Regions from separate parts of the Actinoallomurus liliacearum genome, predicted to be linked through region 3. Evidence: riboswitches for the same ligand, from Rfam matches in the RefSeq annotation. Region 3 holds a riboswitch; each other region holds the start of a gene.
The links. Region 3 has a riboswitch for cyclic di-AMP ahead of ABD978_RS22855 (C40 family peptidase). Riboswitches for the same ligand answer to the same signal wherever they lie in the genome.
Positions count from the first base shown of each region.

Region 1: linked by a shared signal. The riboswitch ahead of ABD978_RS08690 (CHAP domain-containing protein) and the one ahead of ABD978_RS22855 (C40 family peptidase) in region 3 are both predicted to bind cyclic di-AMP.
Region 2: linked by a shared signal. The riboswitch ahead of ABD978_RS24190 (CHAP domain-containing protein) and the one ahead of ABD978_RS22855 (C40 family peptidase) in region 3 are both predicted to bind cyclic di-AMP.

Region 1 covers NZ_BAABHJ010000005.1:209,899-215,005, reverse strand. The annotation lists gene ABD978_RS08695 (penicillin acylase family protein) at 1-1,568, opposite strand, end outside; gene ABD978_RS08690 (CHAP domain-containing protein) at 1,687-2,415, opposite strand; cyclic di-AMP (ydaO/yuaA leader) riboswitch at 2,424-2,567, opposite strand; cyclic di-AMP (ydaO/yuaA leader) riboswitch at 2,657-2,799, opposite strand; gene ABD978_RS08685 (dienelactone hydrolase family protein) at 3,193-3,885, shown strand; gene ABD978_RS08680 (hypothetical protein) at 3,922-4,311, opposite strand.
Region 2 covers NZ_BAABHJ010000017.1:100,583-105,689, reverse strand. The annotation lists gene ABD978_RS24205 (isovaleryl-CoA dehydrogenase) at 1-731, opposite strand, end outside; gene ABD978_RS24200 (TetR/AcrR family transcriptional regulator) at 718-1,401, opposite strand; gene ABD978_RS24195 (RlpA-like double-psi beta-barrel domain-containing protein) at 1,522-2,115, opposite strand; gene ABD978_RS24190 (CHAP domain-containing protein) at 2,258-3,016, opposite strand; cyclic di-AMP (ydaO/yuaA leader) riboswitch at 3,029-3,170, opposite strand; cyclic di-AMP (ydaO/yuaA leader) riboswitch at 3,280-3,424, opposite strand; gene ABD978_RS24185 (sirohydrochlorin chelatase) at 3,984-4,757, opposite strand; gene ABD978_RS24180 (phosphoadenylyl-sulfate reductase) at 4,739-5,107, opposite strand, start outside.
Region 3 covers NZ_BAABHJ010000016.1:36,763-41,869, forward strand. The annotation lists gene ABD978_RS22845 (C40 family peptidase) at 1-620, shown strand, start outside; gene ABD978_RS22850 (C40 family peptidase) at 654-1,631, shown strand; cyclic di-AMP (ydaO/yuaA leader) riboswitch at 1,915-2,084, shown strand; gene ABD978_RS22855 (C40 family peptidase) at 2,142-2,645, shown strand; gene ABD978_RS22860 (gluzincin family metallopeptidase) at 2,772-4,112, shown strand; gene ABD978_RS22865 (M48 family metallopeptidase) at 4,109-5,107, shown strand, end outside.

The sequences.
Region 1 (5,107 bases), on a different contig from region 3:
TCGTACGTACGGGGCAGGTCGTCGAACGGGATGTAGCCCGTCCACTCCTCCTTGCCGGTCCAGCCCTGCGCGGGCCAGCGCCCGTCGCCGCTCGACCGGATCGGGATGCGGCCGGGCGCCTGGTAGCCGATGTGCCCGTCGACGTCGGCGTACAGGAGGTTCTGCGCGGGGACCTCGAAGAGCCGGGCCGCGTCGCGGAACCGCTGCCAGTCACCGGCGGTGTCCAGCGACACGATGGCGTCGGCGGTCCGGCCCGGGTCGAGCGCGGTCCACCGCAGCGCGACCGCCGTGCCGTTCCCGGCCGTGCGGACCGTGTCCATCACGTCGGACAGCAGCGGCCCGTGCCGTGTCGCCCGTACGGTGAGGGTGACGGGCTTGCCGCCGGCCACCTTGATCTGTTCGGTCCGGACGGCGAGGGGCTCCTGACGGCCCTTGTACTCGTACGTCGAGCCGGTGACCCGTTCCAGGAACAGGTCGGTGACGTCCGGGCCGAGGTTCGTGAACCCCCAGGCGATCCGGGCGTTGTGCCCGATGATCACACCCGGGACGCCGGAGAACGTGAACCCGGTGACGTCGAAGGGGCAGGCGGCCGACGCGGTGCGGCAGTGCAGTCCGGCCTGGTACCAGAGCGACGGCATCTGCGGCGCGAGGTGCGGGTCGTTGGCGAGCAGCGGCCTGCCGGTGTTCGTCCGCGCGCCCGACACGACCCAGGAGTTGGAGCCCAGGCCCGGGGCGCCGTTGCCGAGCATGGTCGGCATGGCGTGGATGGCGGCGGCGACGCGGGTCAGCGCCGGCGACAGCGCGCGGGCCCGCGGCGCCGGCCCCGGACGCCCGCCGGAGTCCCCGCCGCCGGGGACGATCACCGGGTTCCGGTCGTACGGATAGTCGGGGTACAGCTGGTCGACGCGGGCCGGGGACACCTTGGTCGCGGCGATCGCGCGGCCCAGCTCCTCGTCCATGTTGCTGCGCAGGTCCCAGGCCATCGCCTTCAGCCAGGACAGCGAGTCGACGGCGGTCCACGGCTCGGGGTGGTAGCCGCTGCGCTGCAGGCCCAGCACGGAGTACTCCAGGCTCTGCGTGGCGGTGTTCCGGTGCCGGGCCAGCCAGGCGTTCACGCCCTGGGCGTACGCGTCGAGGTAACGCCGGGTGTCGGGCCGCAGCAGCGGCAGCTCCTGCTCGGCGACCCGCCGCCAGCCGAGCGTACGGACGACCTTGTCGGTGTCGAGGGTGGTCTTGCCGAACAGTTCCGACAGCCGTCCGGCCGTGATGTGCCGCCGGAAGTCCATCTCCCAGAACCGGTCCTGCGCGTGCACGTAGCCCTGTGCCCGCATCAGGTCCTCGGCGTCGTCGGCGTAGATCTGCGGGACGCCCCACCGGTCCCGGAGCACGGTGACGTCCGCGCCCAGGCCGGGGACGGTGACGCGCCCGCCGACCTGCGGGTACGACCGCCGGACCGTCCACCACCCGTACAGGGTGAGCACGAGCGCGAGAGCCAGGAGCACGGCCAGGATGCGGACCGCCCAGCGGGCCGGACGCGGCAGTCGGGCAAGCGGCGCAAAACGGGCCATTGACCTTCCTCACGCCAGAACCGGGATGATCGCGTCAGTAAACCATCCGCGCATGCCAGCCGCCCACGCCCCGAACCAGCGGATTCGGCGCCCGGGCGGCGGGTGGACGGGTTCGCGGCTACTGGCCGTACTCGGGGTAGCCGTAGCCGACGACGGAGTCCTTGCTGCGGGTCCGGACCTTCACGGCGTCGTCGGTGTTGCCCTCGACGGTCTGGATCGTTCCATCGCCGTTGTCCTTGATGACCAGGCCGACGTGGTCGATGCTGTCGATGTCCTTGCCGCCGTTCCAGGAGAAGAACACGACCGCGCCCGGCTTCGGCGCACTGCCCCAGCGCCCCTGGTCGTGGAACCACTGGGCGTGCGCGGGGGTGAAGGCGTCGCCACCGAGGCCCTTGACCCCTGCCTGGGCGCCGACCCAGGTGACGAACATGTCGCACCAGGACGCGTCGGCGTAGTCGCTGATCGACCCGCCGTCGCGCGCGACTCCGAGCTTGGCGTACGACGAGGCCATGAACCACTGGTTGAACTTGCTGCCGCCGGCGGCGTCCTCGGTGGTGCCGACCTGGGACAGGGCGACCTTCAGCGCCTCGGCCGCGGTCGGCACCTGCCGCCGGCCCTTGTCCGAGCCCCGGGGATCGGCGTCCAGCCCTCTGCCGGAAACCTGTGTCACCTGATTTCCCTGGGTGGACGGCGCGCCCGCCGGCGCGCGACCGGCCTGCGCGGGGAGCGAAGACGCCTCGGCCGGGCCGGCGGCGAAGATGAACGCGGCCAGACCGGCCGACGCGATGCCCGACAGGGCGGCGGTGATGCGTGCTCCGGATCGTTCGAGTCGAGGGGCAGCGGACACGGGGGTACTCCTTGCTTCCATGCCGCTTACCGGGTTAGCTGACGGGTTCGGGCGTGGAAGCTGCCCTACGGCACGAGGGGAGTGCCGATTCACCCCAGTAATACATTTGGGTCCCCGGTTCCACAGTGGTGTGGATTCAGCGGATCGCCCGAATTCGGGCGGCTTATACAAGAGACTGCCGGGCGGTCGCCATCGCGATGGCGGTGGATGGGATCAGGGGATGGGCGCGGGCAAGGTTCTACTCCTTACTTCCAGACGCCTACCGGGTTAGCTGACGGGTTCGAGCGTGGAAGTCGCCCTACGGCACGGGGGATGTGCCGATTCACCCCGATGATGCGGTGGGTCCCCGGCTCCGTGAGGTCACGGACTCGGCGTTGCCGCTCTCGCGTACGCACTCCGCGGAGCGCTCGGCGGTAGCAGCGCGATTTGGATATGAACCGGCCGGGTCGGGCCCCGCTCGGGCAGGCGTCTTGTGAACGCCCTATCGCCTGGGTCGGCAGGCCGGCCGTGGCCGACGGATATGCGGGCGACGCGTGGGGAGCGCCGCGAGAGTTATTGGAACATAGCAGGGACAAAACACTCACTCAAAGATGAGTTTACGTGATGTGGGTCACTTGCCGCACGCAATGCCAGAGGTCGAGACTGCTAGCTGTATACGCAAGTGATTGCTGTGACCATTGTTAATGATGTGACTGTTGTTACTCGTTTTCGAAGGGACCATCGCCTCTGGCCCGCACCGGTGTCCCGGTGAATCGTGGAAGCGAGGGGGAAAGAGCCATGGCCTTCATTCACCGATTCGACGATGACCGCCCGCGCGAGGAAGAGGTCGAGATACAGGCCGGACCGGTCCGGCTGGCCGGCACCCTGGTCGTCCCCGAACCACCGCTCGGGTTCGTCATGTTCGCCCACGGCAGTGGCAGCAGCCGCCGGAGCCCGCGCAACCGCTTCGTGGCCACCGCGTTGAACCAGGTGGGGCTCGGGACGCTGCTGTTCGACCTGCTCACCGCGGCAGAGGAGGCCGACCGCGCCAACGTGTTCGACATCGGGCTGCTGGCCCGGCGCCTCATCGACACCACCGCCTGGCTGTGCGCCCGCCCCGAGGCGAGCGGGCGGCGCGTCGGCTACTTCGGCGCCAGCACCGGAGCGGCCGCCGCGCTGTGGGCCGCCGCCCAACCCCGGGCGGACGTCGCCGCGGTCGTCTCCCGTGGCGGCCGACCCGACCTCGCCGCACCCCGCCTCCGGCAGGTGACCGCGCCCACGTTGCTGATCGTCGGAGGCCGGGACGAGGTCGTCATCGAGCTGAACCGCCAGGCCCAGGCCCTTATGCGCTGCGAGAGCCGGCTCGAGATCGTTCCGGGCGCCACCCATCTGTTCGAGGAGCCCGGTGCCCTCGAGACGGTCGCGGAGTTGGCACGGGAGTGGTTCCTCGACCACCTCGCGCCGATCGGGCAACGCCCGCGAGGGGCCTGAACCGCGTCGCGGCGGAGGCTCGGGCGCGGATGGGCGTCACCAGCCCCAGCGGGCGCCCATCCGCTGAGAGATCCTGCAGATTCTGTGCCTCTTCCGGCAGAAGGCCACTTGGGTATTGGTCCGTCCGCTCACGTTGGTGTTCGACACCTGCTGCAGGCCGCGATTGACGGTGGGGCTGAGCACGGTCGTGTAGTTCTTGTTGAACTTCCCGTTCCCGACGTGCATGGCGACGCGCACCCATTTGCCATGGCCGTCGCCTCGGGGCAGGGCGCCCATCCGCTCGACCCGCCCGATCGCCGCCTGGCTCGCGCGCGCCTGCGCCGGCGCGAGCACCCCGGAAACGCCGCAAAGGAGGACGGCGAGTGCGAGGATGCGCCCGTTGCGGGGCGGCCGGGCAATGGACCTCTCATTACGGCGACGAACCATTCGTGGCACACCTGGCTTCTTGCGCCCTTCGCTGGGCGCGCTCGGTGGACAACCGGGACGTCGGCTTCTATACCCCGCGCACGACATGATCCCGTCACCTGCCCCCGACACGGTCAGAACATTACCCGCCCTTTCACCGCCCATGCCGCAACGATCCGGCGGGCGGGCATCGGCAAGAGAATGCTAAGCGGCCTTCAAATTTCACTCATCACCACAATGAACCGTTGACTTTCGAAGTCACTGTGATGTCACCTGATATCGGGACATACATCTAAATGTTCTCAAATGACGCGCGTGGCTGCCGAATCGTCGCGCGCGAGCCGTACCGAAGGAGGTATCTTCCATGGGTATTTCGCGCCGGATGGGAGTAGCGGTCTCTGGCCTGGCCTTCGCGGGAGCAACGGTCGCGACGCTCGGCGCAGCCGGGCCGGCAAACGCACAGACGGCGACGATCACCCCGCAGCACTCCGTCGCCGCAAGTTACTCCCGCGTCACTCGGCACCGGCACGGGCGCGCGTTCCTGCGGCACAGGCGCGCACACCTGCGGTACGGGCGCGCGCCCCTGCGGCACTGGCGGACGACGAGCGGCACGACGAGTAGTTACTCGTACTCCTACTACAAGCGCACTTCCTACTGGTACTGGTGGGGCGGGTGCGGCTGCTGCTGCTAGCGAGGTGAGCGGCGGAACGGCAGTGCTACCGGTCTGATTCCTCGTGACGGCCCGCCCCGGGCTCCCCCGGGGCGGGCCGTGCCGGACGTGTCATCGCGGCCGGTTCGGTTACTCCTGAGGCCGCCC
Region 2 (5,107 bases), on a different contig from region 3:
GCGTTGCGGGTGCCGTCGGGCAGCACGCGGGGCAGCAGGAAACAGGTGAGGCCCTCCGGCGCCTGCGCGAGGACGAGGAACACGTCGCACATCGGCGCGCTCGTGAACCACTTGTGGCCGGTCAGCAGGTACGTGCCGTCGGGTTGCGGCACCGCCCGCGTCGTGTTCGCCCGGACGTCGGACCCGCCCTGCTTCTCCGTCATCGACATGCCGGCGAGGATGCCGCGCTTGTCCGCCGGGGTCCGCAATCCGAAGTCGTACGTGTCGGACGTCAGCAGCGGTTCGTACTGCCGGGCCAGCTCGGGCGCGTGGCGCAGCGCCGGTACGGCGGCGTAGGTCATCGAGATCGGGCAGCCGTGACCGGCGTCGACCCGCCAGACGTAGAACTTGGCCGCGCGGGCGACGTGCGCCCCGGAGCGTTCCGTCCAGGCGCGGGCGTGCAGCCCATGGCCGACGGCGACCCGCATCAGCTCATGCCAGGCCGGGTGGAACTCCACCTCGTCGACGCGCCGGCCGTACCGGTCGTGGGTCCGCAGCACCGGCGGGTGCTCGTTGGCGAGCCGGCCCCATTCCCGGGCCTGCTCGGTGCCGGCCAGCCGGCCCAGCTCGTGGACGGCCTCGGCCGCCCAGCCACCGCCCTCCCGGAAGATCCCGTCGAGAAGAGCCGGATCGTCGGCCACGTCGTGGCCGATCAGCGGCGGGACCTGGTTGAAGACCTCATGTGTTGGCACTGACCGCTCCGATGCTGCGCTGGGCGAAGGAGGTGAGATTGAAGATCAGGTCGGCCCGGACCCGGTCGCGCGCCGCCGCGTCCGTACGGGCCGGGACGGCCGGGGCGGCGGGCGGATACGGGTCGGCAGACCGTGTCGCGCCGACCGCGAGCGGGCCGACGAGGGCCTCGCCGATGGCGCCGACGAGCGCGGCGGCGCTGACCTCGACGTCCTGGTCGGGGAGTTCGCCGGCGGCGATGCCGCGGCCGATGAGCCCGGCCAGGACGGCGGCGTACGCCCGGCGGAAGACCAGCCGTTCGGCGTCGACGGCGGGGTCCACCGGCTCGGCGAGGAGCGCGTACGCCATGCGGGGGGCGCGCAGGGCCCGGCCCGCGAAGGTCTCGATCACCGCCGCGACGCTCTCGGCCGCCGGTCGCGCCGGCGACGCGGCGCGCGCGAACGCGTCCACCTCGCGCTGTGAGGCCACCCGGAACACCTCGGCGACCAACTCGGACTTCGACGGGAAGTGGCGGTAGACGCTGCCGGTCGCCACCCCCGCCCGCCGGGCGACGGCGGCGATCGAACATCCGGCGTAGCCCCGCTCGGCCACGACGGCCAGCGCGGCGGCCCGGATGCGCTCCCGCGACGCGCTGAGCCGGGCCTCGACGCGGGGCGTACGGCGGTACGGCACACAAGGATTGAACCTCAGTTCACTCCTTCCCGGCAAGCATCGTCACCGGAGACAGAACAACGGCGCGGGATCCCGAGAGGGGATCCCGCGCCGTCCGGCCGGCAGGCGAGGGGGAGCGGGTTACGCCTTGCCGGTGGCCGTGTCGAAGCCGGTGCCGGAGTGGCGGTACACGCCACCCTTGCCCAGCTCGAGCACCTGGAACTTGATGGTGATCGAGTTCGAGGCGGTGCCGGTGAGGTGCTGCATCATCTTCTCCGACAGGTCGATGAGCGCCGGCGGGTTGTGCTGGGCGACCGCCCACTCCGCCGGGCCGAAGTCCTCGACGACCCCGATCTCGCTCTTGCCGTTGTAGGTGATCTTCACCTTCGTGCCGAGCGGCCAGTACGGGCTGGCGATCGTGTGGTACGACATCGGCTTGCCCGACGCCGTCGACGGGTCCCAGAAGGACGTGGCGGTGGAGACGCCGCCCGGCAGCGCCGCCGCCTTGGCGTCCTTCTCCTTCTTGGGGTCCTTGTCCTTCTTGACCGCCACGAGCATCCGGTCCTGGGTGGCGCTGTCGACGCGCTTCTCGGCCTGCGCGGGGGCGTTCTGCGCCTGCGGCGACGCCGCCGCCTCCGAGGTGCCGCCGTAGGCGAGGGCGGTGGTCACACCGCCGCCGGCCAGAGCGACGCCTGCGGCGATGCCGGCGATGGCCTTCGTCGAGAACCTGATCATCGCTTTCCTTTCGGGGGCATGGGGGGATGAGGGCACGGGGGTACCGGGGGAGGGGTGAGGAGAGATCCGGGGAGCGACCCGGGAAGGGAGGTCGGCGCGTGCCGCGTCGCCGACGGCGGCACGGCACGCATCGACGGGTGAATTACTGGGGGTACTCCGGGTAGCCGTAGCCCACGACGGTGGAGGTGTTACGCGTCCGGACCTTCACGGCGTCGTCCGTGTTGCCCTCGACGGTCTGGATCGTTCCGTCGCCGTTGTCCTTGATGACCAGGCCCACGTGATCGATGTTGTCGACGCCGCTGCCGTTCCAGGAGAAGAAGACGACCGCGCCGGGCCTGGGAGTGGTGCCCCAGCGGCCCTGCGAGATGAACCACTTGGCGTGGGAGGGGGTGAACGCGTCGCCGCCCATGCCCTTGACGCCGAGCTGGTCGCCGACCCAGGTGACGAACATGTCGCACCAGGAGGCGTTGGCGTAGTCGTTGACCGACCCGCCGTCGCGCGCGGCACCGGCCTTGGCGTACGGGGTGGTCATGAACCACTGGTTGAACTTGCTGCCGCCGGTCGCGTTCTCGCTCGTGCCGACCTGGGACACGGCGAGCTTCACGACGTCCGCCGCGGTGGGCACCCTCTTCGCCTTCTGCTCGGCGACGGTGTGCACCTTGATGTGCGGGTTGTCGTTCACCGGGCGGGCGTGCTTCGCCGCCTTACCCGTACGAGGTGCGGGTACCTGACCGGCCTGGTGGGCGGCGGGACGGGACGCGGTGGGGGTCTGCGCGGAGACGGCGGGTGCCGCGGTGGCGACGGCCATCGCCGCGGCGCCGGCGGTCACGGCACCGGCGACGAGGCCGGTGAGGCACTTCTTCTTCGATGCAAAGAGGGGTTTGGCGTGTCGAGGGGACACGGGGGGTACTCCTTCGGCTTCCATGCCGCTTACCGGGTTAGCTGACGGGTTCGGGCGTGGAAGCTGCCCTACGGCACGAGAGATGTGCCGATTCACCCCGGGACTTCTGGTGGGTCCCCGGTTCCGCGATGTGCGGATTCAGCGGGTCGCCCGCTTGCGCGGACGGCACGAACAAAGAGACAGGGTCTGGCCGTACGGTCCCAGGGGTAGGGACGAACGACCGGATATTCAGATCAGGGAGGACTCGCGGACGAGGTTCTAAGCTCCTTACTTCCAGACGCCTACCGGGTTAGCTGACGGGTTCGGGCGTGGAAGTCGCCCTACGGCACGACAGGTGTACCGATTCACCCCGGGACTTCTTGTGGGTCCCCGGCTCCGTGATCTTCACGGACTCGACGTTGCCGCTCCCGCTCCATATGGATCAAGGGGTTCTCCACGGGAGTGGCGTGATATTGGATATGAACCGTCCGGTCTTCACGGAGGCCCTCACACGCTTCTTCGCGCCGCGCCGTTCGCGCTGGTGGGCCGGCCGTCACCGGCGGGCATCCGGGAGGCGCATGGGGGGCGTCCGCCGGACTTAGGCGAACATAGCAGACAAATACCGACGGACCAAATACCCCAGGTTTGCGACATGGCTCACATGATCCATTGGAATAAGTGATCGTTATTGCGTCGCGGCCTGCCGTGATCAATTTCCGGATAAGGAAAAAGAATCACGAAACCTGGAAATGATCATAATTGCGGACGGGCCGAAAAGCCTTACGGCATAGGGCGTCGCGGCCAGTCGAAGAAGATCGCTCAACACGGCGTTCCGGCCGGCAGGAGGAGACGCCCGGCCCGGTGTTCCCGCGGCAGGAGGAGACGCCCGGCCCGGTGTTCCCGCGGCAGGAGGAGACGCCCGGCCCGGTGTTCCCGCGGCAGGAGGAGAGGTCCGGTGCGGGGGTCCGGCCGGCCGGAGGAAGGTCGCTCAGCCCGCGGCCGCGACGAGGTCGGCCCGGATGAGGGCCTCGCGATAGCGCTGCGCGGCGATCTCCGCCAGCTCCGGGGCGGCGCCCAGAGCCGGTGAGACGGCCACGGCGCCCGCCGCCAGGGACTCGTCCCGTACCTTGTCCGCGAAGAAGCCCGGGGCCAGGAAGTACGACGCCACCACCACACGCCGCGCCCCCGCGGCGTACAGCGCGCGTACGGCCTCGGGGGGCGTGGGGCGGGCCGCGGAGGCGTACGCGGGGACGACGGCGCGCCAGCCGCCCCAGTCGCGCGCCATCCGGCCGATCGTCGCGTTCGCGGCCGGATCGCTGGAGCCGGCCGCGGCGAGCACCACGGCCGTCTCCGGGTCGGGCCGGACGCCCACCTCGGCGAGCCGCCGTTCCAGGGCGCCCGTCATCAGCGGGTGGGGGCCGAGCGTGGCGCCGTAGTGCAGCGCCAGCCGCGGGTGGGCCGCCCGAGCCTCCCGCAGCGCGCCGGGGATGTCGGTCTTGCTGTGATAGGCGGCCGTGAGCAGGAGGGGGAGCACGACGGCCTCGTCGGCCCCCTCTCCGACGAGACCACCGAGCGCCTGCCCCGGTGCGGGGGGAGCGTGGTCGAGATACGAGGTCACGACCCGCACCCCCGAGGAACGACGTACAAGATCGAGAAGTTCCTCGACCGTCGCCGCCGCACGTGGATCACGGCTCCCGTGGGCCACCGCGACCAGGGGCACCGCCCGGCTGCCGCTCACCGGTCTCACAGGTTGATGCCGCATTCGGTCTTTCCAGTGCCGGCCCAGCGTCCGCTGCGCGGGTCCTCGCCCGGCGCGACCCGCTTGGTGCAGGGCTCGCAGCCGATGGAGGGGTACCCGTCGTACTGCAGCGGGTTCACCAGGATGCCGTGCTTCTCGATGTAGCCGTGCAGGTCGGCCTGGCTCCAGCGGGCGAGGGGGTTGACCTTGACCTTGCCGCGCGCGGCGTTCCACTCGACCACGCGCGCGCCGCGCCGGTGCGAGGTCTCCTCGCGCCGGATCCCCGTGATCCACGCTAGGTACGGCTCGAGGGCGCGGTTCAGCGGCTCGACCTTGCGCAGGTGGCAGCACAGGTCCGGGTTCCGGCCGTACAG
Region 3 (5,107 bases):
AGCTGTCCAAGAACCGCTCCACCGAGCTCGCCCAGTTCCTCAACGCCGCCCAGTTGCTGCAGCGGCAGCAGGCGCAGGCCGAGCAGGGCACCACCGACCTGGTGCAGAAGAAGAACGCTCTCCTCGCCAAGAAGAAGACCATCGAGAAGTCGGTCGAGCAGCAGAAGGCCCTGGTCAAGAAGCTGGGCCCGGCGGCGGACTCCGGCGGCGGTGACAGCGGTCCCGTGGCGAGCAACTGCGGCGGTGGCTACCACGGCTCGGCGACCGGCAAGGCGCGGACCGTACTCGAGTGGGCCTACAGCAAGTGCGGTACGCCGTACCTCTACGGCGGCACCGGCCCGCGGTACGACTGCTCCGGCTTCACGATGAAGGCCTACGCGGCGGCGGGGAGGACCATTCCCCGCGTCGTCCCGGACCAGTACGACGCCACCACCAGGGTCACTCCCCAGTCCGCCCTGTCCCCCGGCGACCTGGTCTTCTTCGACAACCTCGGGCACGTCGGCATCTACGTGGGCGGCGGCAAGTTCATCCACTCGCCGCACACGGGCTCGTACGTCAAGATCGACAGCCTGAGCAACCCCTGGTACAGCTCGCATTACGTCGGCGCGGGCGCGCTCTAGGAACGGATCATCATGGCCAAGGAGCGTACGATCATGCCCAGGACCGGCCGCCGGTTCCTGACGACCGTCGGGTTCGTCGCCGTCGCGGGGCTCGCCCTGCCGGGGGTTCCCGCGCACGCGGACCCCGGCTCTTCGCTGAGCGCGGCGAAGAAGGAGCTCGCGCAGCTGAACGACAAGGTCGACCAGCTGAGCAACCAGTACAACCAGACCAAGGCGGACTGGAAGGCGGCCCAGAGCCGGGTCAACGCGCTGAGCAAGTCGGTGCAGGCCGAGCGCAAGACCTTCCAGCAGCTGCGGCTGCGGGTCGCGCAGCTCGCCGTCGACGCCTACAAGACCGGGGACAACGGCTCGATCCCCGAGCTGGTGAGCTCCAAGGACCCGGACGCCGTGCTCTCGCAGATGTCGGCGTTCAACCAGATCGCGCACAACCGGTCGGCGGAGTTCCAGCAGTACCTCGCCTCCGCGCAGCGGCTGGAGCGTGAGCAGGCGCTGCGCGTCCAGGCCGCCCAGCAGCTCACGGCCAAGAAGAACCAGCTCGAGACGCAGCGCAAGCAGGCCAACGCGGCCATCCAGCGGCAGCTCAAGCTGGTCCGCAAGCTCGGCGCCGGCATCGATCCGGGCAGTTCCAAGGAGAACTGCTCGGTCCTCGCCTCGGGCAAGGCGGAGACCGTGCTGAAGTTCGCCTGCGCCCAGCTCGGCAAGCCGTACGTCTTCGGCGGCTCGGGCCCGAGCACCTGGGACTGCTCCGGGATCACGATGGTCGCCTACCGCAAGGTCGGCATCAAGCTCAACCACTGGGTACCGGACCAGTGGGACGCCAGCCGCCGGATCTCCAAGGCCGACCTGCAGCCCGGTGACCTCGTCTTCTTCCATGACCTCGGGCACGTCGGGTTCTACCTGGGCAACGGCAAGTTCCTGCACGCCCCGCACACCGGCGACGTCGTGAAGATCTCCAACCTCAGCGACGCCTGGTACACCTCGACCTTCATGGGCGGCGGCCGGCTCATCTGAGACCGACCGACAACTGAACAACGGACGCCGACAGGCCGGGGGGACGGACTCCCGGCCGGCGCACCGAGGCGCGGACCGGATCCGGTCGGCCTGCCGGCGTCGACACCTTTCGAATCTTCCGCACCGACGGTGCGGATCGCGGCGCACGCCATGTGCCGCTCGGCCGGAGGGGGCCTCGGTCAGCGGGGTGCGGTTCGACACGCGCCGTGCGGACACGCCGCTTCCGGTCTGTCAGAGATGCAGAGACACGGTCATCACCGAAGTGGCCCGACCGGGCCGCGGGTGGCCGTGCACGCCTAATCCGTGGGCACACGGGGCCGGGGAACCGACCGCGCCGAAAGGCGCGGCTTTCACGGGGGTGAATCGGGGCGCCTGTTCTCCCGCAGGCATGCCGTAGGGCGGCTTCCAGCCCGAACCCGACAGCTAACCCGGTAGGCGTAGTGGAAGGAGAGACCTCTGTCTCGCAACCCCTCGACCGCTTCGTCCCTGCGCCTCCGCCTCGCCGGAGGCATGGTCGCCGCGGGTGCGGTCCTCGCACCCGTCGCCCTGACGGCCACCGCCGCGCACGCCGCGACCCCCCAGACGGCCGTCACCGTTGCCAAGGCGACGACGAAGCACAAGTCCTGGAGCCAGCGGCACAAGGTCGGTCTGGAGGCGGTCTCGATCGCCCGCAAGCAGATCGGCAAGTGGTACCGCTACGGGGGCGCCGGGCCCAAGACGTTCGACTGCTCCGGTCTGGTGCAGTACTCCTACCGCAAGGCCGGCGTCCGGCTGCCGCGCACCGCGGGCCAGCAGCACCGTCACATCAAGCGGCACATTCGCTGGAAGAACCTCGCGGCCGGTGACCTGGTGTACTTCAACGGCAACCAGCACACCGGGATCATCTCCAAGGTCGTCGGCCACAAGATCTACATGATCCACGCGTCGCACACCGGCACGCGGATCAAGCAGATCCGGATCGACAACAACAGCTACTACAAGCACGCGTTCTACGGCGCGGCCCGGCCGTACTGAGCCGGACCGTCCGCCGGGCCGGCACCGCGATGGCGCGCCATCCGGTGCCGAGTCCGCTGATCATCGCCGGGGTCGTCCGCACGGACGGCCCCGGCGTTCTCAGTTTCGCCCGCTACCATCACGCGCATGTCATCGGCGGGCACCTGGCAGGGACGGGTCGCCGCGCTGACCGGGGTGGCGATCGCGCTGCAACTGGTCACCGCGGTCGGCTACGCGGCCCTGCACCGCGAGACGGGGCACGCGGCCGCCTCGTTGCGGAGCGCGGCCACGGTGCCCGCGCCGAGCCCGGCGACGGTGACGACGCTGCTGCAACGCCGCTCCCGCGCCGTCCTCACTCATGACCGCACGGCCTTCCTCGCCACCGTCGACCCGTCGGCGCAGGCGTTCCGCGCCGGGCAGGAGACGCTGTTCGACAACCTGGCGAAGGTCCCCCTGGCGGCGTGGCGCGAGTCGCTCGCGGACACCCGCGCCGCGGCGGCCGCCGACGACGGCTGGACGGCGCGGCTGACGCTCACCTACCGGCTGCGCGGCTTCGACACGAAGGACGCCGCCTACACCCAGTACCTCACCTTCCAGCGGCACCAGGGCACCGGCTGGGTCGTGTCCGGCGACGGCTCCACGCACGGCCTGCGCGACGATCCGCAGATCTGGGACGGACCGGACCTGACCGTCATCCGTGGCAAACGCAGCCTGGTCCTCGGCGAGGGCGGCACGGGGGTCGGAGACGGCACCGGAGTCACCGAGGGCGCGGAGACGCGGACCGCCGAACTCCGCGACATCGCCCGGCGGCTGGACACCGGGGTCGGCCTGGTCTCGAAGGTCGTGGGCGACCGCTGGGCACGGCGCGTCGTGGCGCTCGCGCCCGCGACGGAGCAGCAGGCCGAGGAGCTCGTCGGGGACGTCCGGAACCTCGGCGACATCGCCGCGCTCGCGACCGTCAGCGGCGGCGCGGGCGAGGCCGACGGCGGCGTGGACCGCGTGGTCATCACCCCCACCGCCTTCGGCCGGCTGAACGGCCTCGGCCGGCACGTCGTCCTCACCCACGAACTCGTCCACGTCGCGATGGGCGGCGCCCGCGACGGCCACACGCCCATGTGGCTGGTCGAAGGGCTGGCCGACTACGTCGGCTACAAGGACGCCGGTGTCTCGACGCGGGCGGCGGCGCGCGAGCTGGCCGGTCTGATCTCCTCCGACGGCCTGCCGGCGGCGCCGCCGGGTCGGAGCGCCTTCACCGGGTCGGGCGAACGCCTGTCCGCCGCGTACGAGGAGGCGTGGCTGGCCTGCCGGATGATCGCGGAGCGCTACGGTGAGGGCAGGCTGGTCCGGGTGTACCGGACCGCCGAGGCCGTACCCGGCGACGCCGGCGACCCGCGCATCGAGGACCGCGCCCTGCGTGACGTGCTCGGCGTCGACGCGAGCCGGTTCGCCGCGCAGTGGCGGGCCTACCTGCGGAAGGAGCTCACTTGACGGAGGCCGGCGAGCAGGAGGGCGCCGGGTCGCCCGTGCGCACCGAGGCCGATCTCGGGTCCGCTCCCCGAGTGGAGCCGCGCGGGGCGCCCCGGCGCGCCGCGGCCGTCGCCGCCGCGGTGCTGGGCGCGCTGCTGGTCGTCGTCGTGGCGGCGGTGACCCCCTGGCATCCGCTGTCCGGCGGGCGGGCCGCCGCGGATCCGGCGCTCGACTTCACGCGGGAGCAGATCGCGCGCAACGAGAGGTTCAGCGCGGCCATGGACGGTCCGGCGTACGCCGGGCTCGCCGCCGGCCTGGTGGTGGTCCTCGTCCTCGGCCTGACGCCCTGGGGCGCCCGGCTGCTCGGCAGGGTCGTCAGGCGGCCGTCCCCGTCGGACACCAGGCCCGCGCCGTGGCGGTGGGGCCTGCGGCTGATCGCCGTCGCGCTGGTGCTGTCCGCGCTGACCCAGCTGGTCGCGCTGCCGTTCGGCGCGTGGTCGGAGTCGGTGCTGCGACGGTACGGCCTGTCGACCCAGGGCTGGGGATCGTGGTTCGGCGACCGGCTCACCGGGTTCGGGGTGAGCCTCGTCATCTGGATCGTCGCGCTGCTCGGCCTGCACCTGCTCATCCGCCGCTTTCCGCGGCACTGGTGGGCGGGCGCGGCCGTCGGCGGCTTCCTGCTCGTCACCGCCGTCTCGTACGCCTACCCGGTGGTGGTCGAGCCGCTGTTCAACTCCTTCACCTCGATGCCCGCCGGGCCGTTGCGCACGGACCTGCTCCGGATGGCGCGCGCGGACGGCGTACCGGTGAGCGACGTGCTCGTCGCCGACGCGTCGAAGCGCACGACGGAGCTGAACGCCTACGTCTCGGGGTTCGGCTCGACCCGGCGTATCGTCGTCTACGACACGCTCCTGGCGTCCCAGTCGCCGAAGGAGGTCGAGCTCGTCGTCGCGCACGAGCTCGGCCACGCCAAGCGGAACGACGTGCTGACCGGCACCCTCGTCGGCGGCCTCGGG